One region of the Comamonas sp. 4034 genome, then DNA from elsewhere that is predicted to be linked to it. Evidence: predicted binding sites of a transcription regulator. Region 1 holds the regulator's gene; each other region holds the start of a gene.
What was found. The regulator LexA, encoded in region 1, represses DNA repair genes until DNA is damaged. The targets are predictions, from matches to a motif close to ACTGTATNNNNATACAGT.

Region 2: imuA (translesion DNA synthesis-associated protein ImuA) is a predicted target of LexA. The motif match lies at 3,157-3,174, and genes of this name have one in related genera.
Region 3: recA (recombinase RecA) is a predicted target of LexA. The motif match lies at 4,980-4,997, and genes of this name have one in related genera.

What each region holds. Positions count from the first base shown of each region.
Region 1 is NZ_JBNDIT010000010.1:143,144-153,130, forward strand. It holds gene ABIE32_RS12860 (ExbD/TolR family protein) at 1-309, shown strand, start outside; gene lpxK (tetraacyldisaccharide 4'-kinase) at 364-1,488, shown strand; gene ABIE32_RS12870 (Trm112 family protein) at 1,497-1,706, shown strand; gene ABIE32_RS12875 (hypothetical protein) at 1,912-2,544, shown strand; gene kdsB (3-deoxy-manno-octulosonate cytidylyltransferase) at 2,644-3,444, shown strand; gene adk (adenylate kinase) at 3,696-4,352, shown strand; gene ABIE32_RS12890 (hypothetical protein) at 4,612-4,854, shown strand; gene gloA2 (SMU1112c/YaeR family gloxylase I-like metalloprotein) at 4,948-5,406, opposite strand; gene ABIE32_RS12900 (asparaginase) at 5,418-6,416, opposite strand; gene lexA (transcriptional repressor LexA) at 6,532-7,260, shown strand; gene ABIE32_RS12910 (hypothetical protein) at 7,389-7,925, shown strand; gene ABIE32_RS12915 (crotonase/enoyl-CoA hydratase family protein) at 8,231-9,025, opposite strand; gene ABIE32_RS12920 (Bug family tripartite tricarboxylate transporter substrate binding protein) at 9,618-9,987, shown strand, end outside.
Region 2 is NZ_JBNDIT010000008.1:73,458-83,444, forward strand. It holds gene ABIE32_RS10505 (AzlD domain-containing protein) at 192-527, opposite strand; gene ABIE32_RS10510 (AzlC family ABC transporter permease) at 524-1,234, opposite strand; gene ABIE32_RS10515 (hypothetical protein) at 1,280-1,897, opposite strand; gene ABIE32_RS10520 (MlaD family protein) at 1,969-3,012, opposite strand; gene imuA (translesion DNA synthesis-associated protein ImuA) at 3,182-3,994, shown strand; gene ABIE32_RS10530 (DNA polymerase Y family protein) at 3,921-5,357, shown strand; gene ABIE32_RS10535 (error-prone DNA polymerase) at 5,366-8,494, shown strand; gene ABIE32_RS10540 (DNA/RNA non-specific endonuclease) at 8,689-9,783, shown strand; gene ABIE32_RS10545 (efflux transporter outer membrane subunit) at 9,818-9,987, opposite strand, start outside.
Region 3 is NZ_JBNDIT010000001.1:131,546-141,532, reverse strand. It holds gene ABIE32_RS00645 (biotin--[acetyl-CoA-carboxylase] ligase) at 1-100, shown strand, start outside; gene ABIE32_RS00640 (SPOR domain-containing protein) at 140-910, shown strand; gene ABIE32_RS00635 (sensor histidine kinase N-terminal domain-containing protein) at 954-2,408, opposite strand; gene ABIE32_RS00630 (response regulator) at 2,477-3,157, opposite strand; gene ABIE32_RS00625 (SdiA-regulated domain-containing protein) at 3,380-4,309, shown strand; gene ABIE32_RS00620 (MarR family winged helix-turn-helix transcriptional regulator) at 4,346-4,846, opposite strand; gene recA (recombinase RecA) at 5,045-6,121, shown strand; gene recX (recombination regulator RecX) at 6,224-6,679, shown strand; gene ABIE32_RS00605 (Bug family tripartite tricarboxylate transporter substrate binding protein) at 6,777-7,754, shown strand; gene ABIE32_RS00600 (porin) at 7,765-8,811, shown strand; gene ABIE32_RS00595 (VF530 family DNA-binding protein) at 8,980-9,243, shown strand; gene ABIE32_RS00590 (VOC family protein) at 9,537-9,987, shown strand, end outside.

The DNA.
Region 1 (9,987 bases):
TTCACCGAGCTGCAGCTCACCTTGCCCATCGCCAATGCCGAGCAGTTGCGCGACCGCCCCAAGGAAATCATTGTGGCCGTGGCGGCTGATGGCCGCTATGCCGTCAACAAGACCGCTCTGGAAGGCAAGACCGTGGCCGATATGGCAGCCGCCCTGCGCAGTGCTGCCACTGCCGGCAAGGACAGCGTGATCATCATCAGCGCCGACGCCATGGCGCCCCACCAGGCGGTCGTCTCCGTGATGGAGGCCGCACGCCGTGTGGGCCTGAACCAGGTCACCTTTGCCACCCAATCGGCGGCAGGCAAATAAACGGCGCTGCAGGTCTTCAGCAACGAAGCCCTGCAGTGCTAGCATGCAGCCTGCATGACTGCCCCCCCGCCACACGCATCCCAGCCCCTGTCCAGCCGCCCCCTCTCTGCCCGCATCACCGATGCCTGGCAGCGCAAGGGACTGCTGGCTTGCGCACTGCTGCCACTCTCATGGATCCATGCCGGCCTGGGCGGCCTGCGCCGCAGCCTCTACCGGACGGGCGTGCTCAAAAGCTGGCATGCGCCCGTGCCAACCGTGGTGGTGGGCAATGTGATCGCGGGCGGCTCGGGCAAGACGCCCGTCACCATTGAGTTGGTGCAGGCCTTGCAGGCCAGGGGCTGGCGACCGGCCGTCATATCGCGCGGTTATGGGCGAACCACCTCGGGCAACCCTGCTGCGCTGGAAGTGACCGCGCTCAGCGATCCGCGCGAGATGGGCGATGAACCCCTGCTGATTGCCAGCTGCACCACTGTTCCTGTTTTTGTAGCAAAAAAACGAGCAGATGCAGCGCAGGCAGCACTTTCGGCACATAAAGATATTGATGTACTCATCTGCGACGATGGCCTGCAACACCTGGCTCTGGCGCGAGATCTGGAGATTGCCGTATTCAACCGCCAGGGCGTGGGCAACGGCTGGCAACTGCCGGCCGGCCCGCTGCGCGAGCCCTGGCCACGCCCGCTCGATATCGCCCTGTATGCAGGCGAACCACCCGCCAATCTGTTGCGCAGCGGTGCTGCAGCCTGGCCTGTAGAGCGCCAGTTGGCCGATTTCGCCATTGCCAAGGACGGCCGCCACATTCCCCTGGCCAGTCTGCGCGGGCGCCGCATCCGCGCAGTGGCCGCCATTGCCTACCCGCAGGAGTTCTTTGCCATGCTGCATGCGGCCGGACTGTCGCAGGAGCGCAGCGACGCCCTGCCCGACCATGCCGACCTGACCGACCCCCAACTGCTGACCCGGCTGGGGCTGGCAGATTCCGCAGCAGCCGGTGCAGCACATACAATGGAGGAGCCCGTGTTGCTGTGCACCGAAAAGGACGCAGGCAAGTTGTGGCATATCGCGCCGCAGGCCCTGGCTGTGCCACTGCAGGTGGCGATTGCTCCCGCCTTTGCCCAGCACGTGCATGAGCGCCTGCTGGCCTTGCCAACCGCTCCGCACACCCCCCAACCACAGAAGGATTGATTGCCGTTATGGACCCGAAACTGCTCGAACTGCTGGTGTGCCCGGTCACCAAAGGCCCCTTGCGCTATGACCGCGAACGCCAGGAGCTGGTATCGCGCAGCGCCCGCCTGGCCTACCCGGTGCACGACGGCATTCCCGTGATGCTGGAGGTGGAAGCCCGCCCGCTGACCGACGATGAGATCGATGCCATCGCAGCAACCCCTGGCGAAAGCGTCTGACCCGCGTTCACCGCCCCCTGGCAAGCAGGCACTTGCCACTGCTGTTTCATAGGCCAATCAACGGCCTGCACCCATGCGGGAGCGTGGCCCCGGAAAATCCCTAATACACAGTTTCTTTCAGTTGGTCACAATTCGTTGACATTTTCGTGACACATCCAACCGCCCACTGATGGCGGGATGGCTTTTTCACCGACAGCGAATTGCCATGCAAACCCTCATCCTGAAAAAGACCGACAAGGGCCTTGAGGCGCTACGGGCACGCGACCCAGCCCTGCCTCCGCGCATGCGTACAGCTTTCATCCTGTTCGATGGCAACAAAAGCGTCGAACAGGTCATTGAGCTGCTCCCCGGCAACACGGGCCGCCTGCAACTGCTGGAAGATATCAAGCTGCTGATCCAACAGGGCCTGCTGGAACTGCTGCGTCCGGCCCAGGCGGGTGAAGTGGGTGGCTGGCTCAACCATCCATCCGAAGCACCCGGTGCCGCCCATGAGCCCGTTGCCCCTGCCTCTGCGGCCCCTTCGCCCTCCTTGGCTGAAGAGCGCCAGCAGGCAGCACGCCACACCATTGCACCAGCACAGGTCAGCGACCCGACAGACCGCTACATGAAAGCCTATCCAGTCGCCAGCCAGTTGGTGAGCGAGCTCGGGCTCAAGGGTTTCCGCCTGCAACTGGCCCTGGAAAAAGCCCAGGGTTATGAAGGACTGGTGGCTTTGCTGCCGCGCCTGCGCGAGGCCATCGAGGCCAAAAAGCTGCGCGCGGTCGAAAAGATCCTGCTGGCACCCGATGCCGTGAGCGTGCCCGCGAGCAATGCGCCGACGCCGGCAATCATTCCCTGACAGGAGCGCTGCCTCCGTCGCTACAATGGCCTTTCGCCTCTGGGTTGCATCCGTCGGGTGCAACCCTTTTTGTTTTGCTCCTCTCCAACCCGGCACACCATGGCAACCGTCTCCACACCTGCGCCTTTCACCGTTCTGATTCCCTCGCGCATGGCGTCATCGCGCCTGCCCGGCAAGCCTCTGGCTGATATTGGCGGTCTGCCCATGGTGGTGCGGGTGGCCCAGCGCGCGCAGCAAAGCAATGCCCAGCGCGTGGTGGTGGCCGCCGACGATGCACGCATTCTGGAAGCCTGCAAGGAACATGGCGTGCAGGCCGTGCCCACATCCGCAGACCACCCCAGTGGCAGCGACCGGCTGGCCGAAGCCTGCCAACGGCTCGGCCTCACGGGGGACGACATCGTCGTCAACGTGCAGGGCGACGAGCCATTGATCGCACCCGGACTGATCGATGCCGTCGCACAGCTGCTGACCGACCGCCCCGAAGCCAGCATGGGCACCGTGGCCCACCCCGTGGCGGATCTGGAATCGCTGCTCAACCCCAACGTGGTCAAAGTGGTGCTGGATGCCAAGGGCCTTGCAGCCTATTTCAGCCGCGCGCCCATCCCCTGGGGACGCGAGCACGTCAATGCCAGTTGGTGGAAGAACCCCAATGCCACCGGTACACCCGGCTTCGCCCCGCTGCACCATATGGGCCTGTACAGCTACCGTGCCAGTTTCCTGCAACTCTTTCCCACGCTGGCCCAGGCGCCGACCGAGCAGATCGAAGCGCTGGAACAATTGCGCGCCCTCTGGCACGGCTACCGCATTGCCGTGCACACCACGCAGGGGCAACCCGGAGCAGGTGTCGACACCCCCGAAGACCTGGTGCGCGTACGCCAGTTCTTTGCCTCCCAGATGTGATCGGGCGCCAGCCCTTGCGGACAACCCGCAGCACCAGACACCCCGGATGCAAGCGCCTCGTAAGCAAGACGGTGCATGCTGAGAACCCGTTTCAAGGCAGGGTAACATTGCACATTCGGAGACACTACATTAGCTTGCATTTTGGTGACAATCCCCTGATGCGTGATATGCTCAAGCCCAGTTTTTTTGTGTAAAAGCGGGCTTGGCGGCCCGCTTTTGCCGTGCAAGTTTTCTAATTTCCAAGGACCGTCATGAAACTGATTCTGTTGGGAGCGCCCGGGGCCGGCAAAGGCACGCAAGCCGCGTTCATCTGCCAAAAATACGGTATTCCCCAAATCTCCACCGGCGACATGCTGCGTGCCGCCGTCAAGGCCGGCACCCCGCTGGGCGTGCAAGCCAAGGCGGTGATGGATGCAGGTCAACTGGTCAGCGACGAGTTGATCATCAACCTGGTCAAGGACCGCATCGCCCAGCCCGACTGCGCCAACGGTTTTCTGTTTGACGGCTTTCCCCGCACCATTCCCCAGGCAGATGCCATGAAGGCGGCCGGTGTCAAGCTCGACTATGTGCTGGAGATCGATGTACCGTTCGATGCCATCATCGAACGCATGAGCGGCCGCCGCAGCCACCCTGCATCGGGCCGCACCTACCACACCACGTTCAACCCTCCCAAGGTGGCTGGCAAGGACGACGTGACCGGCGAAGACCTGGTGCAGCGCGACGACGACAAGGAAGAAACCGTCAAGAAGCGCCTCGATGTCTACAGCAACCAGACCCGCCCGCTGGTCGATTACTACAGCAACTGGGCCCAGCAGGACCCAGCCGCCGCTCCCAAGTACCGCGCCATCAGCGGCCTGGGCAGCGTCGAGGAAATCACCCAGCGCGCCATTGCAGCGCTGCAAGCCTGATACCCGCCTATCTGCCCTTCACTGCACGGCGATGAGAGGTTTTCAAGCCTTTCACGCCCATGCAGCAAGCGCAAGCCACTATCTTTTTGATAGTGGCTTTTTTCTTGCCCAAAAGCGGCATCGACGCAACAGCCGCACGGCAAAGCTACAGCACCGCACGGTTTCCTGCTGTAATGGGTGCTGCTCGCTCTTGATTCAAGTCAAGGGCAGATATCTCCCTCCCAAAAGCTCTCATTCCAATAAACGAGGAAAGAATCCCATGAAGTGGATCGTCACCGCCTTTTTGGCACTGGTCTTTGCAGTGCTGTCTTTCAACGCTTTCATCGGCAACAAGCTGGGCACGCACAGCGGCAACCGCATCATCGGCCTGCTCTCCGAAATCTACGGCTGGTTGATGACCTCCATTGGCGGCATCCCGACCGGATTGCTGTTTGCAGCCTGCGCCGTAGGTATTGTGGTTGCGGCAGTGCGCGATGGACGCGCCGCCCCTCAGGCGGATTGACCGGCCCGGCGAACCATTGCACGCCAGCATCCTTCCCCGAAAATTCTCGAAAGCAGGTCTGCCTGGTTCATGCTGATGGCCAGAAGCCCCCAATCACGCCTGGTATATCTCCAACGGCAAGCCATCGGGATCGCTGAAAAAGAAAAACCGCTTGCCTGTCACCTCGTCCAGACGAATCTCTTCGCACATCACACCTTGCGAAACCAGATAAGTGTGCGCAGCCTCCACCGCCTGCACGGCAATGGCGAGGTGGCGCAGGCCGCAGGCCTCGGGCCGGGACACGCGCGGTGGCGGCGATGGGAACGAGAAAAGCTCCAGTTGCCCGCCGCCGGGCACGGCAAGATCCAGCTTCCAGGAATCACGGGCAGCGCGGTATTCCTCGGCAATCACCGTGCAACCCAGGGTATGGGTATAGAACGCCTTGGAGCGGGCATAGTCCGATGCAATCAGGGCCACATGGTGCAGGCCGCTGGCCCCCAGAGGATTGCTGTTATTTACTGAAAATTGGCTTGCAGCGCCCAAGGAACAAGCGCCAACAGCTTCTTTTTTCATAGCAATCCTCATCAACGCAAAGCGCCCAGCAAGGCCAGTTGCAGGCTGACGCGTGCTTTGTAAGGGTTGAGTGCCACGGCAAGCTCTGCCCCCAGGTCGGCATGCACCGGCAGCCTGCCGCCGCTGATCACGCCTTCACTGCAGCGGCTGCTGAGCCACACGGGCACGCCCTGGCTGCGGGCACGCGCCAGGGCTGGTTGCAACGCTTCGTGCACCGTGCCGTCCCCGGTGGTTGCCACCACCAGGCCCTGTACACCCTGCGCCAGCAGGGCATCCACAGCAGCAGCTCGCGCGCCTGCGTGGCTGGTGATGATTTCTACCCAAGGCCAGGCCTCTGGCGCAGGCAAGCTGGGCACAGCGAGAGATGCCCTGGCAGTCGTCAAGCCGCCGGGCACCTGGCCGTCGCGCAGGCGCACCCCCTCACTCCCCACCCAGCCGATAGCCCCCTGCTCACCTGATGAGAAGGCCATCAACCGGTGAGGATGCGCTTTTTGCAGCCATTGGGCGCTGTGCAACTCGCCGCCACCCGTGATGGCAACCACCTCTGTCAGCAAGGGCGCACCGGCGGCAGTGCGTGCGGCTGCGGCAAGCACGGCATCCTTGAGGTTTTGGGGGCCGTCCGGCATCAGGGCATTGGCCGGTCGCATGGCGCATGTCAGCACCACAGGCTTGGGCAGGCGCCCCAGACAACTGTGCAGAAACCATGCGGTTTCCTCCAGCGTGTCCGTACCATGGGTGATGACGATGCCTGCCACGGCATCGTCGTTCAGTGCCTTGTCGCATGCATGCAACAGCGCCAGCCATACCGTGTCGTCCATGTCCTTGCTATCGATTTGCGCAAGCTGCTGCGCATCCAGGCTGCCACCAGCAGCCTTTTCAATGCCAGGGATCGCTGCCGCCAAGGCCCCGATGGAGAGCTGCGCCGCACGGTATTTACCAGGGTGCTCGGCATCTTCCGCCATACCTGCAATGGTTCCGCCAGTGCCCAGGATCAAAATTTTTTGCTGCAAGGCTTGCCTCTCCGAAAAAACTGGTTAAAAATACAGGTACTGGATTGATGTACAGGTGTTTGAATGCACAGCCCACTGGCAGTGCACCTGGCACCACAGATCACACGGAGATCTTATGCGAGACCACCCCAAACTGACCGCGCGCCAACAAGAAATTCTGGACCTGATCCAGACTGCCATCTCGCGCACCGGTGCTCCCCCTACCCGTGCCGAAATCGCCAGCAAACTGGGCTTCAAATCCGCCAACTCGGCAGAAGACCATTTGAAGGCCTTGGCCCGCAAGGGAGTGATCGAACTGGTCAGCGGTACCTCGCGCGGCATCCGCCTCAATAATGACACGGTGCGCTCCATCAATGCGGCGCGCGGCACGCGGTTTTCTTCGCCGCTGGCCGGCCTCTCCGCAGGGGTTTCCAGCATGGCAGCGAGTGTGGGCCGTATCGTGCAGGAGTTGGCGCCACTGTCGCTGCCCCTGATTGGCCGGGTTTCGGCAGGCTCGCCCATTCTGGCGCAGGAGCATGTCGACCAGACCTACAGCGTGGAAGGCAGCCTGTTCCAACAACAGCCCGATTACCTGCTCAAGGTGCGCGGCATGTCCATGCGTGATGCGGGCATCATGGATGGCGACCTGCTCGCTGTCAAATCCACACGCGAAGCGCGAAACGGCCAGATCATCGTGGCCCGGCTGGGAGACGATGTCACCGTCAAGCGCCTGCAGCGCACCAAGGACGGGATCGAGCTGCTGGCTGAAAACCCCGACTACCTGCCCATCGTCGTGCAGCCCGGCGAGCCCTTCGAGATTGAAGGCATCGCCGTTGGCTTGATACGCAACACGATGCTGATGTAGACAGCACGTCTGCCGTAAAAATGTGACCCAGCTTCAGGTAGCGGGCGCCGTGGGAACCATCTCACTGCCCTGAGGCCGGCGTCTGCCATGAGCAATCCTGCTGTCGTTCCCGTACACAAGGAGTTCCTATGCTCGTCGCTGCAGCATTGCGCGCCCTCGCGCCCTTTTCTCTCGTCGCTGGCTCGCCCATCTTCCACATGGTCAGCCGCACCCTGTCCACTCTGCCAGTGCGCCGTGGTCGCAAGGCCCACCGTGGTGCAGCCAATGATGGCCAGCATGCAGCCCAGGTGCACTGCTTTCTGTCTGCATCGTCTGCCGCCCAGCGCAGCACCACGGGACAGATGAGCCTGCTGGACGCCCCGGACGACAAACCTGTCGCTCCGGTGCAAGGCCCTGTTGATCGCCCTATTGACCGTATCCGCCTGCCGCGCAAACCCGCCAGCCGTCGCCGCACCCAGACAACTGCAGTGGCCGCCAGCGATATCTTTCTGTCGGTGCAACGCTGCAGCGCCCAGGCCGCCAATGATGCCTCCATCAAACGCTACTGGGCCAAGCCTGCCAGCCTGCAGCGCGAGCGTGGCATGCGCTGGGCGATGACCGGCTCGATGGCTGATATCTGCGCAGAATTGGAGCGACTGGAACGGCTGGAGCGTCAGCACTGCTGAGAAGCCTCAAGCGCTACCGGCAGCCACCTTTCGCTACCTGCCATCGTCTACAACCGTCCATGACAGGCTGGGCAGGTTGGCACCAAGAGACGCAGGCGCCGCGCTCTCGATTCTCATCCGTGCTGCGCTTTCCTCCCAGGCGGGTATCGCAATTGCTGCGTTACCCGCTTCGGTGCCAAGGTCTACGGGCCTCTGACCGTTTGCCTCGGTCTCCAGGCTTGCTCAACCAGAGGGTGTCCAAGAACAGATGGCCGCATTGCGCGGCCATCTGTTCTTTTTTATGTCTGTATGGTTGGCAGGCTGCTTCAACCCTTGAAATCCGGCTTGCGCTTTTCCAGAAAGGCGCTGACCGCTTCGCGGTGATCTGCGGTCTGGTGGGCCAGCGCCTGGTAGGCTGCAGATAGCTCCAGAATGGATGCCAGGCTTTGGTGCATGCCTTCGCGCATGAGCTTTTTCGTCATGCGGGTGACCTGCGGCGGGTTGGCTGCAATCTCTTCGGCCAGCGCACGGGCGGCCTGCATCAATTCGTCATGCGGTACCACCTGTGACACCAGTCCCCATTGCAGCGCGGTAGCAGCGTCGATCATGCGGCCGGTCAGCGACAACTCGGCTGCACGCGACATGCCGATCACGCGCGGCAGCAGCCAGGCGCCACCGTCGCCCGGAATGATGCCCACCTTCACAAAGCTCTCGGCAAACTTGGCCTTGTCCGACGCCACACGCAGGTCGCACATGCAGGTCAGATCAAGGCCCGCGCCCACAGCAGGGCCGTTCACGGCGGCAATCGTCGGTACCTCCAGATTGAACAGCGCCAGCGGCAGGCGCTGGATGCCCTGGCGGTAGTCCTCGCGGATGCGCATGCCGTCCACGTCGCCAAACGACTGCTCCTGCATGGTCTTGATATCACCACCAGACGAGAACGCCGGGCCCTCGCCCGTCAGGATCACGGCACGCACCGTGCTGTCGGCCCGGATCTTCTCGATGGCGGCGAGAAATTCCTCCACCGCCGTGTTGCCAGTCAACGGATTGCGACGCTCGGGCTGGCACATGGTCAGGGTGACCACATGGCCGGATTGTTCGTACTTCAAGAATGCGCTCATGGCTTGCTCCTCATGCATCGTTTGCCAGCAAGCATACGGGCAAAGCCACTGTTGCAGCACATATCAGCTGAGAGCAATTTGATATTGGACGCGACTGACAAAACGACCTAGTGTGATTGCAGGTGCAGCAGCCGTTGCTGCCCTTAGAACGTGTTTACGATCTCTACGCAGCCGCGTTGGAGTGCAATCGGGATGAGTTCGAAGCGATGGGCCGCAGCTTGCACCGGGGTGCAAGCAAGGGTCAGCGCGCAGAAATCGCCCGATTTCATTCCAACCCAGAGGGACAGTGGGCTTGGGGACGCCCGGTTAGGGGCGCCCGGCTAGGGGCGGTCTGCGTTGTTGCAAATCCTCGCAATAGCGGGGCCATTGCTGCGGTATTGCGCCTAGCAGCCCATCCCGCAAGCCCACTGTCGCGGCGCGAGGAGATCGTAAACACGTTCTTACATCCTACAGAGCAGACCACTGCCATCGCTACTTGATTCATGGCAAACAGGAGACAACCACTGTGCCCCAAAACCATTTCCGTAGCCGTTCACGGCGTCACTTTCTGCACCGTGCTTTCTGCCTTGCGGCAGGCGCAGCCACTGCCACAATGGCGCTGCACAGCCAGGCCGCCGACGCTCCGCTGCGATGGGTGGTGCCCTACCCAGCAGGCGGCGCAGCCGACCAGATTTCCCGCATTGTGGCCCACGACGCGGGGCAGGCAAGCGGCCAGCCCATCGTCATCGAGAACAAAGGCGGCGCTGCCGGCATGATTGCTGCAGAAACCGTGCTGCGAGCCCCCGCCGATGGCCAGACGTTTTTCGTCGGCTCGAACGCCCCGCTCGTCATCAACAGCGCCATCTACGCCAAGATGAGCTACGACCCGGCCAAGGATTTTGTACCCGTGGCGGGCCTGGGCAAGGCGCCGCTGTTGCTCGTCACCCGCAAGGATCTGGGTGTGCAAGACGCCAAGGGGTTGA
Region 2 (9,987 bases), on a different contig from region 1:
TCAATCGGGATGAGTTCGAAGCACTGGGCCGCAGCTTGCACCGGGGTGCAAGCAAGGGCCAGCGTGCAGAAATCGTCCGATTTCACCCCAACCCGTAGGGACAGTGGGTTTGGGGGCGCCCGGCTAGGGACGCCCGGTCAGGGGCGCCCGCAAAGCCATTGTCGCGGCGCAAGGAGATCGTCAACACGTTCTTACATCCACCAGCGCACGGCCGCCGATGCCCCGGCCCCCAGCACCACCACCACTAGGAACGGAGCCCTCAGCGCTAGCGCAATGGCCGCAACCACCAAGGCCGCCAGCCGCGCATCCAGAACCAGTTGCTGGCCGCTGGCAAAGGTGTTCATTGCTGTCAGCGCAGCCAGCAAGGCGATGGTGAGCGAACCCGCAACCCGAGCCATGCGCGGATGGTGCAGCCAGCGTGCGGGCACGCCGTAACCCAGCAGCTTGGTGGCATAGGCAATGGAGCTCGCCAGCAACACCCAGAGCCACCAGTGGGCACCGATCTGTGCAATGGTTTCCGTGCTCATGCGGCGCCTCCTGCGGCGCGGGGTGCCTGCCCACTGCTGCGGGTACAGTAACCCCACACACCGCCCAGCACGGCAGCAATCAGAATCGGAATGCCCGGCGGCACCATGGGCACCGCCAGCATGGCAACTGCCGCAGCCGCCACAGCCAGCGCAATCGGCTCCCGCCCCTTCAGGCGCGGCCACAGCAGCCCCAGAAAAGCAGCCACTGCCGCACCATCCAACCCCCAGCGGCTGGGGTCGCCCAGCGCATTGCCCAGCAGTGCGCCTGCTGCCGTGAAAAGATTCCACAGGACATAGACCCCAACGCCCGCCGTCCAGAAGCCGCGCTGCTGCTCGGTCTTGTCCGCCTGGCCCAGAGCAGTGGCGGCGGATTCATCAATTGTCAGCTGTGCCGAGAGCAGCCGAGCGAGCCCCTTGGGGCCCAGCAGCGCTGCCATCTGCATGCCGTAGACCGCATTGCGCACACCCAACAAGCTGGCTGCGCCCAGCGCAGCCACTCCGGCGCCGCCGCCCGCCACCACACCAACGAATGCAAACTGGGAACCGCCCGTGAACATCAAAAGGCTCAGCGCGCAGGTCTGCCATACCGAGAGACCTGCGGCCACACCCAAAGCACCAAAGGAGATGCCATACAGCCCGGTGGCGATACTGATCGACACCCCCATGCGAAAAGCGGACGATTGCCGCCACAGCGTTGAAAGTTGCATGGGCAGCGATTGTAGGGAAGGCGTACAGGTTGCGCAGGCGCTGTGCTACTTCTGCGTCGCCTGCAGCACATCCAGCCGCCGCTGCACCTGCGCCGCCAACGCGGTATCGCCCTGCTCTTGCGCCAGACGCTGCTGATTGATGAGCCATGCGAGCAGTGCACGGCGCCAGCCCTGGGCAGAAGCAGTGTCGACCGCCTGCTGCACCACCTCCATGGGCAGTGGGCTGCGCACCGCCAGCGCGCCTGCCGCCACCAGACGCGAGAGCGGGTCTTCCATGGCCGCCAGCGCTGCAGCAGCTCCGGTGGCTTGCTGCGCCGCCACGGTCTGCTGGACTTTGGGCAACAGTGCAATGTCTGCAGGCTGCTGTGCGCCGCGCAGATAACGGGCGTAGGCCTGCTCGGGCGCTGCCGCATCCTGAGCCACTGCCTCATAGCCGCTGCATGGGGATACATCCAGCGCAGCCACCTGTGCGGCACAGCGTGCCAGCTCCAGCCGGGCCAGCAGGTCAGGTCGTGCAGTGCGGCGAACCTCCTCACGCGCACGGCGCCACTCTGCATCGGCAACGCGGCTGTTGCCAGACAGGTAGGCATCGGTTGCCCGCTCGGCCGCACCCTGTTCGCTGATGGCCCAATCTGGTACTTTTTGGCCTCCTGCACAAGCCACCAGCGTGCAAGATGCTACCAGAACAATAGCAATCCGATGTACCGCAGAAGAAGAGAAAAAGCGCGTCGGCATCATGGCAGCTTGACCTCCGCCTCTTTTTTGGCAAACGGCCATTTGCGGTTCAACTCGGCCAACATGCCCTCCACCTTGCGCAGGCTGGCCTCGACATCGGCCCGCAAGTCGCCCAGGTTGGAAGTGGCATCCTTCGCGTTGGCACCTACAGCCTGCGCCTCCACCAGCACGGCATCCACCTTCTTGAGGCTGCCGCGCACATCCGTCAGTACGCCATTGAGCTGCTGGACGGTTGCACGTACCTCGGGCATGACGCCCTGCGCGCCAAAGACCTGCTTGTCCGTATTCTTGACCAGGCCATCCAGGCGGGCGAGCAACTGGTTGGCACGGTCGAGGGTGACGGAGATCTTCTTGGCCTCTTCATCTCCACCCAGCGCCACGCCCAGCGCGCCGCCAGGGCCATTCAGTTTGGTGCTGAGCGTGCGCAGTTGCACCAAGGTGCTGTCCAGCGCCGATCCGGCCGAGGTCATCATGTTCAGGTTTTCCAGCAGCTGGCGTGCATTGCTCATCAGCTGCGGCAGCTCCGCCGTGGCATCGCCCAGCAACACGGCGCGCACCGCGCCGTCTTCCAGAGGTGGATCGTCCAGAATGCCCGAGTACGCCTTGATCGTGGTTCCCCCGACCAAACCTTTGACCAGGGTGAACACGCTGCTGATGCGCAGCCAGTGCGCATCCTTTTCCGGCACTGCCACATGGATGCGCACCGTGCCATCCTGGGCCAGCTCGATCTTGTCCACCTTGCCGATGGGGAAGCCCGAAAACGTCATGTCCATGCCAATGGTCACACCCTCGGAGTCTTCAGCCGTCAGGATCAGCTCTTGCTTGGGTTCAAAAACACCGCGCGCATACAACAGATACAACGCCGATCCCAGGATGAGCAGTATCGTGAACAGCAGCAGCGCAGCGGCCTTGCGCTCCAGATGCGGAACGGGCGCCAGGCCATCAATGGCTACGCCATCGGCCACGGCCGTATGCCGCGCCGAAGCCGCTGCATGCGGTGGCACTGGCCGGTCGGCGGAGTCGTGGGGTTCTGGTATATGCATGTGGGCCTGATCTTACCCGTGCTGCAAGCCATGGTAATAAAAATCCTGCCAGCGCTATCTGGCAAAGCATTGTGCGCTATGCATTTGATAAGAGGAAAGCCTCTTGCCCCGGCCATTGCAGACAAGCACCTCGCACCGCTTTATACTGTATATATAAACAGTATTTATCATGCATTCCATCCCGTCCAATCCGGCTCCTGTCTTGCCACCATCGGTTGCCGCCAGCATCTGGCGCGGCGACTGCCTGGTGCGCACGCAACTGGCCTGTACACCTACGGGATGGGAAGCACTGGATTGCGAGTTGCCCGGCAAAGGCTGGCCCAGCCAGTGCCTGACGGAAGTGCTGCAATCCCAGGCAGGCCAGCTGGAATGGCGACTGACAGCCGCCGCGCTGCAGCAGCACAGCTTGCAGCGCAAAGCCATCGTGGCCATCGGCCCGCCGCTGCCGCCTCATGCCAGCGGCCTGGCGCAGCAGGGACTGGCGCCCGAGCAGTTCGTGTGGATCAACACCTCCACGCCGCAGGATCGGCTCTGGGCGCTGGAGCAGCTCATCCGCGCCAATGCGGCAGGCGTGCTCCTCGCCTGGCTGCCGCAGGCCAATCCCGAGCAGATCCGTCGTCTGCAGATCAGCGCGCAGCAATTTGAAGGGCTGGTCTTCCTCTTTCGGCCCAGCAGTGGCCAGCATCAGGCATCGGCCGCACCGCTGCGCCTGCTGGTGCATACCAGCAGGCCCTGGTCACTGCAGCTGCAGATCGTCAAGCGGCGCGGGCCGGCACATACCGGCACGCTCGATCTGCCTGCCGCACCGCACAGCCTGCAAGCGTTCCTGACGCCTCGCATGCTGGGTAGCGCAACCCCCACGCCTTCTTCCACCCCTCTTTCAGCCCCCTCACCCTCTCCTGTACGCCATGACATCGCTTTGGGCCGCACTGCTGCCCCATCTGCAAAACACACAGACCGCGCCACCGCCCAGCCGCATTGATGCCAATATGCATGGCCTGGCGTTGTGGGCGCTGCAGTTCACACCGCGCGTAGCCTGCGTGCCCTCACCTGCGCCGTTTGGCGATGCACTGGTGCTGGAGCTGTCTGCCAGCCAGCGCCTCTTCGGTGGCCGTCAGCAACTGGCCCGGCGCCTGCTGCGCGAAGCCCGGCAACAGGGCGTGCGCGCCATCAGTTGGGCTCCCACCAGCCTGGCCGCCATTGCCCTGGCACGCTGCGGCCTGCGCCACGGCTTTGGCGCGCCACTGGCGCAGGTGCTGGCACCTTTGCCGCTGGCCGCCCTGGATGCGACCGCACACCACGCCCAACTGCTCTCGCAACTGGGCTGCACCAGCCTGGGAGCGGTGCAAGCCCTGCCGCGCGGCGGCGTGACAAGGCGTTTGGGGGCAGATCTGCTGGCCGCGCTCGACCAGGCCTATGGCCTGCGCCCCGACCAATACCCCTGGATAGACTTGCCTGCGCGCTTTGATGCCCGGCTGGAGCTACCCATGCGCATCGATCAGGCCGATGGCCTGATGCATGGCGCGCGCCACCTGCTGCTGCAGCTGTGTGGCTGGCTTGCTGCGCAGCGGGCAGGCATACGCAGTTGCACCCTGCGCTGGTGCCATGACGCAATGCGCTCAAAACATGTGGGCGATGGCGGCGAACTGGTATTGCATACGGCCACCACTACACGCGACGTCGGGCACCTGGCCCGCTTGCTGCAAGCGCATCTGGCCCATGTGCAACTGCTCGCGCCCGTGGGCGAGCTGAGCCTGCACGCCGATGCCCCCGAAGCCCTGCATGAAACCAGTGCCAGCCTGCTACCCGACACCACCGCACAAGGCGAGAGCCTGGTGCAGGTGCTCGAGCGCATTACCGCACGCCTGGGCAGCCACCAGGTGCAGCGCCCCCAACTGCAGGCCGACCATCGCCCTGAATGGCAGGTGCAATGGCAGCCCGCCTGCCAACTTGGCGCTCCATCCCCCGTACAACCAGCCACACAACCCGCAGTGCCACCCCTGCCCCAACCCAGCTTCCTGCTGGCCGAGCCCCTGCAATTGCTGCAGGACGGCAACAGCCAGCCCTTGTACCAAGGCCCGCTGCAGTTGCTGGCAGGGCCGCAGCGCATCGAAGGCGGCTGGTGGCACCGCAGCCCTGGCTTTGTGCTGCCCAGCGCTGGCGAAGCAGATACGAAATCCGACACCGACACCCCGCCTCCCACAATTCCCACGCGCCAGATCGCGCACACCGCCGTACGCGATTACTGGGTGGCACACAGTGCGCATGCAGGCCTGCTGTGGGTCTTTCACACCCGCCTGTCAGCGCAGGACAGCGCCTGGTTTCTGCATGGCCGCTTTGCATGAGCCTTGCCATGACATCCCCTCCCCGCCCCGCCATTCCACGCTACGCCGAGCTGTGGTGCCTGAGCAATTTCAGCTTTCTGCGCGGCGCCAGCCACCCGCACGAGCTGGTGGCACGCGCGCACCGCCAAGGCTATGCCGCACTGGCGTTGACCGATGAATGTTCGCTCGCCGGTATTGTGCGCGCCCATGTGGCAGCCCGCGAATGCGGCCTGCCACTGATCATCGGCGCGCAGTTCGAAGTGCAATGCAGTGATGACGATGCGCCGCCTTTCACCCTCATCGCGCTCGCCTGCAACCTGCGCGGTTACGGCAACCTGTGCGCACTGATTACCCATTTGCGAAGAAGAGCACCCAAAGGGCAATACGCGCTTGCGCAAGCAGCTATCAAGAAAAGAGTGTTTGATGACTGCGTGCTGCTGCTGGCCCCGCACCGCCAGGCAAGCGCCTCCCACATCGATACCCAGGCCCGATGGCTGCAGGATCACTTTGCCGGCCGCTGCTGGCTTGCGGTGCAGCAAGACCGCAGCCTGGGCGACGAAGCCTGGCTGCTGCAGTTGCGCGCTGCCAGCCGCGCCACAGGCATGCCCCTGGTGGCCGCAGGCGATGTGCACATGCACGTGCGCTCGCGCAAACCGCTGCAGGACACGCTCACCGCCATCCACCTGCGCAAGCCGCTGACCGAGTGCGGCTACGGCCTGCAGCCCAATGCCGAGCGCCATCTCCGCAGCCTTTTGCGGCTGGCACAACTGTACCCTCGCGATCTGCTCGATGCCACGCTCACCGTCGCGGCGCACTGCCATTTTTCGCTGGATGAATTGCGCTACCAGTATCCCGACGAGGTCGTGCCCGTGGGCCTGTCCCCTGCCAGCTACCTGCGCCAGCTGACCTACGAAGGCGCGGCCAGCCGTTGGCCGCAAGGCATTCCCACCAAAGCCCAGGCCCAGCTGGAGAATGAACTGGCCCTGATCAGCGAACTGCACTACGAGCACTACTTTCTGACCGTGCACGACATCGTGCGCTATGCGCGCAGCCAGAACATCCTGTGCCAGGGTCGGGGCTCGGCAGCCAACTCGGCCGTCTGCTATTGCCTGGGCGTGACCGAGGTAAACCCTGCCGAAAGCACGGTGCTGTTTGAACGCTTCATCAGCAGGGAACGCAACGAGCCGCCCGATATCGACGTGGATTTCGAGCACGCGCGGCGCGAAGAAGTCATCCAGTACCTGTACAAGAAATACGGCCTGCACCGCGCCGGATTGACGGCGGTGGTCATCCGCTACCGGCGAAAATCCGCGATCCGTGACGTGGCCAAGGCCCTCGGGTTTGCAGCGGAGCAGATCGACCTGCTGGCACGCGACCATTCGCAATGGGACGCCGAACTGCTGCGCAGCGAAGCACTGCAAAAGGCTGGCTTGCAGGCCGATGACCTGGCCGTGCACCAACTGGTGGAGCTGGTGGAGACCCTGCGCCACTTTCCACGCCACCTGTCGCAGCATGTCGGCGGCTTTGTACTGACGCGCGGGCCGCTGTCGCGCATGGTGCCGATCGAGAACGCCAGCATGAAAAACCGCACCGTCATCCAGTGGGACAAGGACGACCTGGATGCCGTGGGTCTGCTGAAAGTGGATGTGCTCGCCCTGGGCATGCTGACGGCACTGCAAAAAATGCTGCACCTGGTTGGCGCGCGCAAGGGCGGCACCTTCGGGCTGGGCGACATCCCGCACAGAGACCCCGCCACCTACGACATGATCTGCGCCGCCGACACCATCGGCGTCTTCCAGATAGAAAGCCGCGCGCAAATGAGCATGCTGCCGCGCCTCAGGCCCCGCAACTACTACGACTTGGTCATCGAAGTGTCGCTGGTGCGGCCCGGGCCCATCCAGGGCGGCATGGTGCACCCGTATCTGCGGCGCAGGCAAGGCCTGGAGAAAGTCAACTATCCCAGCGATGATCTGGAGCACGTTCTGGAGCGCACGCTAGGCATTCCGATCTTTCAGGAGCAGGTCATGCAGATCGCCATCGTCGCCGCCGGCTTCACCCCCGGCGAAGCCGATCAGCTGCGCCGCAACATGGCTGCATGGAGGCGCACCGGCGACCTGCAGCAATACCATGCCAAGATTATCGAGGGCATGACGCAGCGGAATTACACCCCCGAGTTTGCCGAAGCCATCTTCCAGCAGATTCAGGGCTTTTCGGAATACGGCTTTCCCGAAAGCCATGCAGCCAGTTTTGCAATCCTGGTGTACTTCAGCGCCTGGCTCAAATGCCACTACCCGGCCGAATTTCTGGCCGCCATGATCAACAGCCAGCCACTGGGCTTCTACAGCAACAGCCAGCTCATCCAGGATGCACAGCGCCATGGCGTGCAGGTGCTGCCGGTCGATGTGATGCACAGCATGGTGGACTGCACCATGGAATACAGCGGCGGCGCGCAGCCTGCAGTGCGCCTGGGGCTGCGACTGGTCAAACAGTTGTCGCAAGCCCAGAGTGAACGCGTGGTGCAGACACGCAAGGCCGCGCCCTTCATCAGCGCCGAAGACCTGGCCCTGCGCGCCCGGCTGGATGCACCTGCCATGCAGCAACTCGCCGCCGCCGATGCCTTAGCCAGCCTGGAAGGCCATCGCCGCAACCAGCTATGGCAAGCAGCTGCGCCACGGCACAACAGCCCCTTGCTGCAAGCCGCCGCCATCCACGAAAGCCACCTGGAATTGCCCTCGGCCGCCGAGCAGGAAGACATCCACTGGGACTATGCCGCGCTGGGCCTGAGCCTGCGCCGCCATCCGCTGGCCTTGTTGCGCGAACGCCTGCAACGCCACAGGTTCCGCACCCATGCGGCCCTGCGCGATGCGCGTGACGGCAGCTGGGTGCGCGCCTGCGGCATCGTCACTTTGCGCCAACAGCCACCCACTGCCAAAGGCGTGGTGTTCATCACCCTGGAAGACGAGACCGGCAACCTGCAGGTGATCTGCTGGCCCAAGATTCGCGAACACCAGCGTGAGGCGCTGCTGCATTCGCAATTGCTGGCGGTGGAAGGGCGCTGGCAGCGCACGGGCGATGTCGGCAACCTGATCGCCCACCGATTGCGCGATATGTCCGACTGGTTTGACACCTTGCGCATCCGCAGCCGTGACTTTCACTAAGCCCCCCGTTCTGTTGCACCAGGGCATGCAGAAATGTTTTAAATAATTTCATCATTTACGCGCGCCCTTGCTTGTAAGCGCGCCACAATAACGATAGCAGACAGCTTCCTGCCGCAGCGCCAGTTGCGCATGCGTTTTTCTGTCTGCTGCTCTCCTGCAAAGGGCGCATTGAGCGCCCCGGTGTCTGTTCGTCCATGGCCTGTCCCCCGTCCCGTTCCCGCTCTGCATCTCGTGCTGGCAAACGCAGCAACACATCCCGCAAATCCTCCAGCAGCCTGATCGCCCGGCTGCTGCGTCCGCTGATCGGCAAGACTGCCATTGCGACTTACAGCGCAGCAGCTGCGGCAGGGTCTTTCGTGCTGGCCCCCCAGTTGGAAGGTGCCCGCCACTGGGCCAGAGACAAAACGCAGCATTGGCTGCAAACCCAGCCGCTGGTACGCGACGCCGGCCACTGGCTCGAAGAGCAACAGGACCGCTGGGCCAACTGGCAGGAAGCCCTGCAGACCCTGGCCCGCCAAAGCCGTGAATCTGCGCATCCGTCATCCGGTGGCAAGGGGAGCAGCAGTGGGGCCAGCCAGCCTGCTCCACCCAAAGGCCAGGCCGGCAAGCAACCCTCCGCATCAGACAGTTTTGCGCAGTGCGCAGAACAATTGCCCGCCAGCGCCCCGCTCGGGCTGGCCAGCGTGGGTACCAGCTGGATGCCGGTAGCGCTGTGCTCGGATGGCTTTGCCGTGCTGTATTCTGGGCTGTCCAAAACCCCGATCGTCACCATCGAACGGCTCAATCGCAATCGCCTGCAACATGCAGCTGGACAGGAACGGACCGACCGCTTCTATGCCGATGCGCGTCTGCGCTCCGCGTACAAGGCTGATCTGTCCGATTACCAAGGCAGCGGCTACGACCGAGGCCACATGGCAGCCGCCGCCAACCAGAGCACCGAAACCGGCATGGCGCAGTCGTTTGCGCTGTCGAACATGGTGCCTCAGGACCCCACCAACAACCGCAAGATCTGGTCCAAGCTGGAAGGCGATGTGCGCAAGTACGCCAAACGCGCCAACGGCAATGTATTTGTATATACCGGCCCGCTGTTCGAAAGCGGCGCACACACCATTGGCCGCAACCAGGTTTGGGTGCCCAGCCACCTGTACAAGCTGGTGTATGACGAACAGCAGCAGCGCGCCTGGGCCTGGGTACTGCCCAACGACGCAAACGCTACCCTTGGGCCGCCAATGAGCTATGGCCGTTTTGTAGAACGGACGGGGCGTAACTTTCTGCCCCAGCTGCAGTGAACAGGCGCAGGCAGCAGCAGTCCTTCAAAGTACCCTAAGGCTTGGGCTGTAGCACTGCCCCATCCGAGGCTTGCATCCATGGCGCATGCCAGCCGCCACCCAATTCCTGGATCAGTTGCGCCGCGGCCAGCTGCTGGTTCAGCTGCAGCTGGATCAGTGAGCGGCGCGCATTCAGTGCTGTCGCCTGCGCGGTCACCACATCGG
Region 3 (9,987 bases), on a different contig from region 1:
GGCCGCAGATGGTGCGCTGCAGGTGCAGACTGCCGCCGGTCTGGTGGGCGTGACCAGCTCCGAGATCAGCGTACGCCCCCAGGCGCCGGTGCAGGGCTGACGCACGGGCGGTGCAGACCAAGACAAGGGAAAAGTCGGGATGATTCGTTTTGCCATCGTGCTACTGTTGCTGGCCAATGCGGGCTACTACGCGTTTTCGCACGGCATGCTGCGCAGCCTGGGCTGGGCGCCTGAAAACCCGGCCGAGCCCGAGCGCCTCCAGCAGCAGGTCAATCCCGAAGCGTTGCGCATCATGACGCGCGAGGAAATGGAGCAGGCGCAAAAACAGGTGCAGAGCGCGGCGCCTGCCGCTGAGGCGCCTGTGAACCCAGCCTCGGAAGCAACTGGCAAGCCAGCGGCTGAGCCCGACAAATCGACAGACAAGCTGGCCGAGAAGCCTGCTGAAAAGCCCGAAAAGCCAGAGAAACGGGAATGCCTGGTGGCAGGCAGCTTCGATGCCAAGCAGGTGGAGGCGCTGCGTCTGCAACTGGTCAAGTTGCCCGAAGGCAGCTGGAAGCTCGACTCCACCACCTCTGCGGGCCGCTGGATGGTCTATGTCGGCAAGTTCAGCAGCCAGGATGCGTTGGACAAACGCCGCGAAGAGTTGCGCGCGCTGGACATCAGCACCGACCGCGCCCGTCTGGCGAGCCTGGAGCCTGGCATTTCTCTGGGGCGTTTTTCCACCGAGGAAGCCGCAGAACGCCACCTGGCCGCCATGGGCAAGAAGGGCGTGAGCGGCGCCAAGGTGGTGGTAGACCGGCCCGAGACCATCAATTACACCCTGCGCCTGCCACGCGTTGATGCTGCCACCAAGAAGCGCGTGCAAAGCTGGCATGTGATGGATGGCAAGGACCTGCAGGCCTGCTCCTGACAGGAGCGCCCCGCTTTCCAGCCACAGGCTCAGAGGGCATTGGTCATGCAGCAGCGTCTGGCTTCTGGGTTGTCGGCAGCCGCACGCTGAACACCACGCCGCGCTGCATCTGCTTGGGATAGGCGTCTTCCAGGGTGACGCTGGCGCCGTGCTGGCGCGCGATTTCCTGCACGATGGGCAGGCCCAGTCCGGAGCCATCGACATCGCTGCCGAGCACGCGGTAGAAGGGCTGGAAGATGTGTTCACGGTCTTCCTCGGCAATGCCGGGGCCGGAGTTTTCCACCTGCAGAACCAGTACGTGGCCAAACGGGTCGGCCAACAGGCGCACATTGATGATGCCCGGCGCACGGGGGCCTGATGGCGTGTAGTTGATGGCGTTGTCCAGCAGGTTGCGCACCAGCTCGCCCAGCAAGGTGGCATTGCCGTTGACCCAGACTTCCGGGTCGTCCACCTGCATGCCTTCGTAGCCCATGTCGATGTGCTTGGCCAGCGCACGGTCTATGCCGTCGTGCATGGCATCCAGCACGATCTCTGCCATGTTGCAGGGCGTGCGCTGGAGCAGGGCGCCTGGGCCTTCGGCGCGAGCGAGCGAGAGCAATTGATTGACGGTGTGGGTGGCACGCATGCTCGAGCGCCCGATCTGCTGCAGCGACAGTTTCAGGTCTGTGGCGTTGGCATCGGCGCGCTGGGCCATCTCGGCCTGCATGCGCAGCCCCGCCAGGGGCGTCTTGAGCTGGTGGGCGGCATCGGCCAGAAAGCGCTTTTGCGTGGCCAGCGAGTCGTTCAGGCGCCCCAGCAGGTCGTTGACCGAATCGACCAGCGGCACCACTTCCAGCGGAACATCCTTGTGGTGGATGGGTGAGAGGTCATCGGGCTTGCGCGCGCGGATGCGCTCCTCCAGTTGGTGCAGCGGCTTGATGCCGCGCGCCAGTGCCAGCCAGACCAGCAGCACCGCCAGCGGCAGGATGACGAACTGCGGCAGCATCACGCCTTTGATGATCTCGGTGGCCAGCACGCTGCGTTTCTCGCGCGTCTCGGCGACCTGGATCAGCGCCAGATTGGGCTCGGGCAGCGACAGGCGCACCCAGATCCAGGCAATACGCACTTCCACGCCGCGCAACTCGGCATCGCGCAGCTGCACCAGGCCGACGGGACGCTCCTGGTCGTCCTGGGGCGGGGGCAGTTCCGATTCGCCAGCCAGAAAACGTCCATTGGGCGCCGTTACCTGGTAGTACACGGCGTCCGAGTCATCGGCGCGCAGAATTTCGCTGGCGGGCTGGGGCAGATTGAAATAGGTCTGCCCACCATGCACACTCACCAGCTGTGCCAGAGCGTGGGCGTTGTACTCCAGCGCGCGGTCGAACGGCTTGTTGGCCAGGTTTTGCGCCACCAGCCAGGTCAGCGCGAGCGACACCGGCCACAGCAGCAGCAGCGGGGTGAGCATCCAGTCGAGGATCTCACCGAACAGGGAACGCTGCTCACCGCGAAACAGGGCCAAGGCAGTCCTTGTGGTCTAAAGTGCTGTCAGCGCCCATCTACAAAGCGCTGGCTGCTATGAAATGATGGTCAGGCCGCAGGCTGGATCTTTTCGAGGCAATAGCCCAGGCCGCGCACGGTGGCAATGCGCACGGGGCCCTTCTCGATTTTCTTGCGCAGGCGGTGGATGTACACCTCGATTGCATTGGTGCTGACTTCTTCGCCCCATTCACACAGGCGCTCGACCAACTGGTCCTTGCTGACGAGGCGGCCGCTGCGCTGCAGCAACACCTCCAGCAGGCCCAGCTCGCGCGCGGACAACTCCAGCATCCGGCCTTCCAGCGTGGCGACGCGCCCCGCCTGGTCGTATTCCAGCGGTCCGTGCTGGATCAGGGTGGTGCTCATGCCTGCGCTGCGGCGCGTGAGAGCCCGCACGCGCGCTTCCAGCTCCGACAGCGCAAAGGGCTTGGCCATGTAGTCGTCGGCCCCCAGATCGAGGCCTTGCACGCGCTCGTCCACGCTTTCGGCGGCGGTGAGAATCAGCACGGGTATCGCAGAGCCACGCGCGCGCAGCCTTTTGAGCACTTCCAGCCCGTGCATCTTGGGCAGGCCCAGGTCGAGGATCAGCAGGTCAAACTCGTTGTTGGCCATCAGTGCGGCATCGGCTTCGGTGCCAGTGGCCACGTGGTCCACCACAGCGCCCGAGTTGCGCAGACTGCGCAGCAGGCCGTCGGCCAGCACCTGGTCGTCTTCGGCAATCAGAATTCGCATGGGGTCTCCTGTTGGTGGTATGCGCTGCGCGCTGTTTCGGCTGATTCTAGAGCCTGTTGACGCTGTGTATGGCGATTGGCCGGGCCTGGCGCTGTGCCTGCAGGCGAGCGTGTATGACCGCGTCACAAAAATGCCGCACGGCATCGCGTACCATGCGCGTACGCGTTTTCAGCCCCGGCATGGTGCCCTGGCGCACAGGCGTGTTCAACCAGACAGGGCAGAATGAAACGGGATACCCAGGTGTTGGGGTGGCGGTTGCGCCGCCGCCGGATAGCGGCGGTCATGGCCTTGCTGGCGCTGGTTGCGATCTGTCTGCACCTGAACACCATGCGCCTGCCCTGGCACGGTGCAATCGCAGCAGAGCGTGCTGCTCCGGCTGCGAACGCGCAGCTGGCGCGTTACCACGCAACAGAGCAGGCCAAACCGGTCATCGGCATTCGCGACAACCTCTCGGGTCTGACCTACAGCCCGCACACCCATACCCTCTTTGCCGTAATCAACCGCCCGCCCAGCGTGGCCGAGCTGAACACCAAGGGCGAACTGCTGCGCCTCATGCCCCTGGAAGGCGCCGATGACCCTGAAGGGGTTGCCCATATCGATGGCAACTGGTTCGCCATTGCGGACGAACGCCGCAACCGCATCCACTGGGTGGAGATCGTGCCGGAAGGCCGCAAGGTGGTGCTGAGCCAGACCCAGTCTCTGGCATTGGGCGATACGGAGATCAAGAACTTCGGAGTGGAAGGCCTGAGCTGGGACGGGCAGCGCCGGCAACTCGTTGCAGTGACGGAAAAATGGCCCATGCAGGTATTGCGCATCAGCCTGCCCGCCTTCGCTCTCGGTACTGGCGCTTCGCCCTCCGTGACTGTCAAGTCGTGGGAGCCTGCCGACCCCACCGGCCTGCCCACCACCGATCTGGCGTCGGTCGAAGTCGATCCCCGCACGGGCAATCTGCTGCTGCTGGGAGAGGAGTCGTCGGTGCTGTACGAATACGACCGCAATGGCGATCTGGCCGGCCTGATGCCGCTGTGGGCAGGCGAAAGCGGGCTGGAGCGCACCATTCCCCAGCCCGAAGGCGTGGCCATGGATGGCTCTGGCGTGCTGTACCTGGTCTCTGAGCCGAATCTCTTCTATCGCTTCGAAAAACGGAGCTAATAGCGCTTGCTGGATAAGCGCTAGAGCCGCTTTCGATCAAAAAATCCGGTCATCGCTGCCGCAATACGCCTCCAGCCCCAGTTTCACCACCGTCGCCACCTCGTCGCCCACCTCGGTGCGGAACTCGGCCTCTGCCTGTGTTACTGCGCGCTCGAAAGCCTGCAGCCACAGCAGGCCGGAGCCGGTAAAGCGCACGATGCGGGCTCGTGCGTCGCGCGGATCGCTCTCGCGCGTCACCAATCCCCAGGCTTCGCACTGATCCACCAGGTTGGCCATGGCCTGCTTGCTCATGCCAGCGCGCTCGGCCAGGTTGGTCAGGCGGTCACCGGCCAGCGCCAGGTGCCGGGTAATGTGGATATGGGCGGCGCTCACCTGGTCGCGCGCTGCCAGGTTCGACAGGGCAAGTGGTACCGCTTCGTCCTGTGCCATCAGCTGCAGCACGCGGGCATCGAAGCGGCGCATGGCATGGCCCAGAAGGCGGCCCAGGTGCGTCAGGCGCCAGCTGTCGTCGGGCAGGTGGGGAAGAAGAATGGGCATGGGTCCTTGAAAACAAAGGGTTTTTTCGCCAGATCATGTCGGTGTCGGTATTTTATATATAGTCAACTAAACTGACTAAAAAAATGATTTTATAAAATATACCAATCCCATAAACTACTGTTCAAGCATCCAGTCTGTATATGCAAACAGCTGGATAGAAATCCATACGACATGACTCTTAAACGCAAGGACAAATCCATGAACGCCACCGCTACCAAGCCAGAAGCCAATACCGAAAAAGCCAAAGCCCTGGCTGCGGCGCTTGCCCAGATCGAAAAGCAGTTCGGCAAGGGCACGATCATGAAGTTGGGAGAGGGCGAGGCGATTGAGGATATCCAGGTTGTCTCCACCGGCTCGCTGGGGCTCGACATTGCCCTTGGCGTAGGCGGCCTGCCGCGTGGCCGTGTGATTGAAATCTACGGCCCTGAATCGTCCGGCAAGACCACGCTGACGCTGCAGGTGATTGCCGAAATGCAAAAACTGGGCGGTACCTGTGCCTTCATCGACGCCGAACACGCGCTCGATACCAGCTATGCGCAAAAGCTGGGCGTGAACCTGCCGGACATACTGATCAGCCAGCCCGATACCGGCGAGCAGGCGCTGGAGATCGTGGACAGCCTGGTGCGCTCGGGCGCCGTTGACCTGATCGTGGTGGACTCGGTCGCCGCCCTGACGCCCAAGGCTGAAATCGAAGGCGAAATGGGCGACCAGTTGCCCGGCCTGCAGGCGCGCCTGATGAGCCAGGCGCTGCGCAAGCTGACCGCCACCATCAAGAAGACCAACTGCACGGTCATCTTCATCAACCAGATCCGCATGAAGATCGGTGTGATGTTCGGCAGCCCCGAAACCACGACGGGCGGCAACGCGCTCAAGTTCTACGCCTCGGTGCGTCTCGATATCCGTCGCACCGGCACCATCAAGAAGGGTGACGAAGCCATCGGTAATGAAACCAAGGTGAAGGTTGTCAAGAACAAGGTTTCGCCTCCGTTCAAGACCGCCGAGTTCGACATCCTCTTTGGCGAAGGCATCTCGCGCGAAGGCGAAATCCTCGACATGGGCGTCAATGCCCGCATCATCGAGAAAAGCGGCGCCTGGTATGCCTACAACGGAGAGAAGATCGGCCAGGGCCGCGACAACTCGCGCGAATTCCTGCGCGAGAATCCCGACCTCGCCATCGAGATCGAGAACAAGGTGCGCGAAAGCCTGAACATCTCGCTGCGCCCCGCCGAAGACGGCGTGATCGCAGGCCCCGATGCCGATGGAGAGGCTGCCTGACCCGGGCTCGCCATCCATTGGATTCAGTAAAAATAGCTGTCTGCGCACAGTAGATGTGCGCAGGCAGCTATTTGTTTTATAGCAATTCGGGTGTCATTCGGAATGTCGTTTGCCAAACTCTCCCTCCAAGGCCGCGCACTGCGCTATCTGGCGCAGCGCGAGCACTCGCGTGCCGAACTGGTGACCAAACTCAGCCCGCACCTGGAAGAGGGCGATGATCTGAATGCCGTGCTCGATGCGCTGGAAGCCAAGGGCTTCATCAGCGCCGAGCGACTGGTGGACAGCGTGCTCCATACCAAGGCGGCGCGCTTCGGCGCCAATCGCGTGGCGCAGGAGTTGCGCCACAAGGGTGTGGATGCCGAGCTGATTGCCGACGCCATGGACCGCCTGCGGGGCACCGAGCTGCAGCGGGCCTGCGAAGTCTGGCGGCGCCGCTTTGGCGAGCAGCCTTCCACGCCGCAGGAGCGGGCAAAACAGATGCGTTTTCTGGCCAGCCGCGGTTTTGGCGGAGAGGTGGTGCGCAAGGTGCTGGATGGAGCCGGGGAAGAGGGCCTGTAGCGCGGCCATGCCGAACAGGCATATCTGCTAGCCGCTCGAAGGCAGTGCTCAGCAGCATCGATTTTGGCCACAGTGTGGGCTCTACAGGAGACTTCACATGCAAAGACGACAGTTTGCCAGCGCCCTGCTGGCATTGGGAGCCATGCCGTTGGGGGCAGGTGCCCAGCCATCATTTTCTTCCAAGCCCATCCGCATCATGGTGCCCTTCGGCCCGGGAGGCGTAGCCGACCTCACCGTGCGCATCGTGGCGCAGAAAATGACCGAGCTGCTCGGCGGCCAGCCCATCATCGTGGACAACAAGCCGGGTGCGGGCGGCGTGGTGGCTGCCGAGCAGGTGGTGCGGGCCGCGCCCGATGGCCTTACGCTGCTGCTCATGTCGAATGCCAACGCGGTTGCAGAGGGGCTGTTCAAGTCGCTTTCGTACAACGCGGCCAAGGACTTTGCACCGATCTCCACGCTGGGCTATTTTGATCTGGCCGTGCTGGTGCTGCAGGACAGTCCGATCCGTTCGCTGCAGGATCTCGTCGCCCAGGCCAAGGCGTGGCCTGGCAAGCTCAATATCGGCACCATCAATATGGGCAGCACGCAGCACCTGGCGGCAGAGCTGCTCAAGACCACGCTGGGCATCGATGTGCAGATCGTGCCTTTCAATGGCTCGCCCGCCGTGCTCAACGCGCTGCGTGGCAAGCAGGTGGATGCGGCCGTTGAAATTCTCGCGCCGGTGATGGCCCAGGTCAGCAGCAAGGTACTGCGGGCACTGGCCGTCATGGGTGACAAGCGCGCGGCCGGGCTGTCGCAGGTTCCCACCGTGGCCGAGAGCGATGCGGCGGCCAAGGGTTTCAGCGTGGCCTCGTGGAATGCGCTGGCCGCGCCGGCAAAGACGCCTCAGGCCATCATCGCGCGGCTCAGCCAGGCGGCGAATGCGGCGCTGGCCTTGCCCGACGTGAAGCAACGCCTGCAAGACCTGGGTGTTGAGGCGCGGGGCAGCACCGCCGAGCAGCAGGCGGCGCTGTTGAACAGCGAAATCCAGCGCTGGGGTGCCGTGATCCAGCGTGCCGGCATTCCAAAGCAGTAAGGGCCTACCCATGCAAACTTCATTTTCTGCATATGCCGCCGCCGTGGCCCTGGTGGCTGGCGGCGCCATGGCTGTTCATGCGCCTGCCCGGGCTGCCGACGGCAGCAGCGTGCAGCTGTACGGCCTGGTGGATGCCTATGTCGGCTCCATGCGGCGCAGCGACCAGTTGGCCCGCACCCTGGTGGTCAACAGCAATGGCATGACCACGTCCTACTGGGGCCTGCGCGGCAGCGAAGACCTCGGAGGCGGTCTCAAGGCCTTGTTCACGCTGGAGAGCTTTTTTCAGACCGACAGCGGATCGAACGGACGCAACAGCGCCGATCCTTTTCTGTCGCGCAATGCCTGGGTAGGGCTTGCGGGCGGCTTCGGGCAAGTGACGGCCGGGCGGCAGACCAACCGGCTGTTCGTGGCCAGCGGCCAGTTCGATCCATTCGGCGGCTCGCTGCAGTTCTCTCCCATCATGCTCCAGACCTGGCAGGTGGCATACGACCGCGCGGTGCTGGGCGACAGCGTGTGGAACAACACCGTGCAATACACCTCGCCGACCATCGGCGGTTTTCGTGCCGATGTTTCCTATGGCTTTGGAGAACAGGCAAGGGACCACGGCCGCAGCAACAAAAGCCTGGCCATCAACTATGCGCAGGGGGCCCTCGCGGCTGCGCTGGTTGCGCAAACCGTGGAGTATGGGCCGGGGCTGGATGGCACCGGCATCACCCGCCAGACGGCGGTGCTGGCGGCCGTCTCCTACGATCTGGGCATGGCCAAGGTCTATGGCCAGTGGCAGCGGGCGCGCACGCCTGATCTGGGCACCAGGGCCAACACTGCCCAGCTGGGCGTGGGGATTCCAGTGGGCGCGGCAGGCAGATTCATGGCCTCGGTGGCGCGCACCCGGCGCGATGCTTCCAATGCCGACAATAGCCGCCGCACCAACTGGGCGGTGGGCTATGACCACCAGCTGTCGCGGCGCACCGACCTGTATGCCATCTACCTGAGCGACAAGCTCTCGGGTCATGGTGTGGAGGGCAGCATCGGGGCGGGCATACGCCACCGTTTCTGAACCGCATTCAAGCCTTGTTGCGGCGCGATGGCGCAGACGACTCTGGCCGGGCGCCTGCAATGCCGTGGTGCCGAAGGAGTCGTGCCAGCTTGCGGGATTTCGGCGTGCGCGCCCTTGCCTGTTCCCCAGTGCACGCCTTGCAGGGCTGCACTGGGCGACAATGGCGCCATGACCCTCTCTGAGCAACCACGCAATCCTCTCCATGGCATGACGCTGGAGCGCATCCTGAACGAGCTGGTGGATTACTTCGGCTGGCCGGGGCTTGGGGCGCGCATTCCGGTGCGCTGCTTTACGCTCGACCCCAGCATCACCTCCAGCCTGAAGTTTCTGCGCAAGACGCCTTGGGCCCGCGAGAAGGTGGAGAGTCTCTACCTGTTCATGCTGCGCGAGCAAAAGCGCAATGAGCGCAACGAGCGCAACGAGCGCGACTGAGCATGCTCGCCGTGCAGTTCCTTGCTGCATGCATCAAAAGCATCGATGGCATATGGCAGTATTGCGCTAATTGCTATTATTAATATAGCTAATTGCGCCCTCACCCCCCCCAGCGAATTCGTAGCTGAGCGTGTGAGCGTCTGGCCGGGGAGGCGTTGCCATATGCACACCTGGACGCGATCCGTACGTGCTGGTTACCCCGTGTTTGCGCGAACGGTATTACCCTGTAGTTTGGTTGCGGCGGGCGCGCAAGGGGTCCGCCAGATCGATCAGACTCTGCAGGAGACTTTTGCATGACTCCCAAAAACACCATATGCCTCTGGTACCAGGGCGACGCCCTGGAGGCAGCGCGTTTTTACGCGCAGACTTTTCCTGACAGCACGGTGGGCCAGATCCACCGCGCACCCGGCGACTACCCCGATGGCAAGCAGGGTGACGTGCTGGTGGTGGAATTCACCGTTGCCGGTATCCCGTGCATCGGGCTCAACGGCGGGCCGCATTTTCAGCACAACGAATCGTTTTCGTTCCAGATCGCCACCGACGACCAGGAAGAGACAGACCGGCTGTGGAACGCGGTTGTGAGCAATGGCGGGCAGGAGAGTGCCTGCGGCTGGTGCAAGGATCGCTGGGGCATCTCGTGGCAGATCACCCCGCGTGCCCTCACGCAGGGCGTTTTCAATGCCGACCCTGCCACGGCGCAGCGCGTATTTGCCGCCATGATGACCATGACCAAGATCGACATCG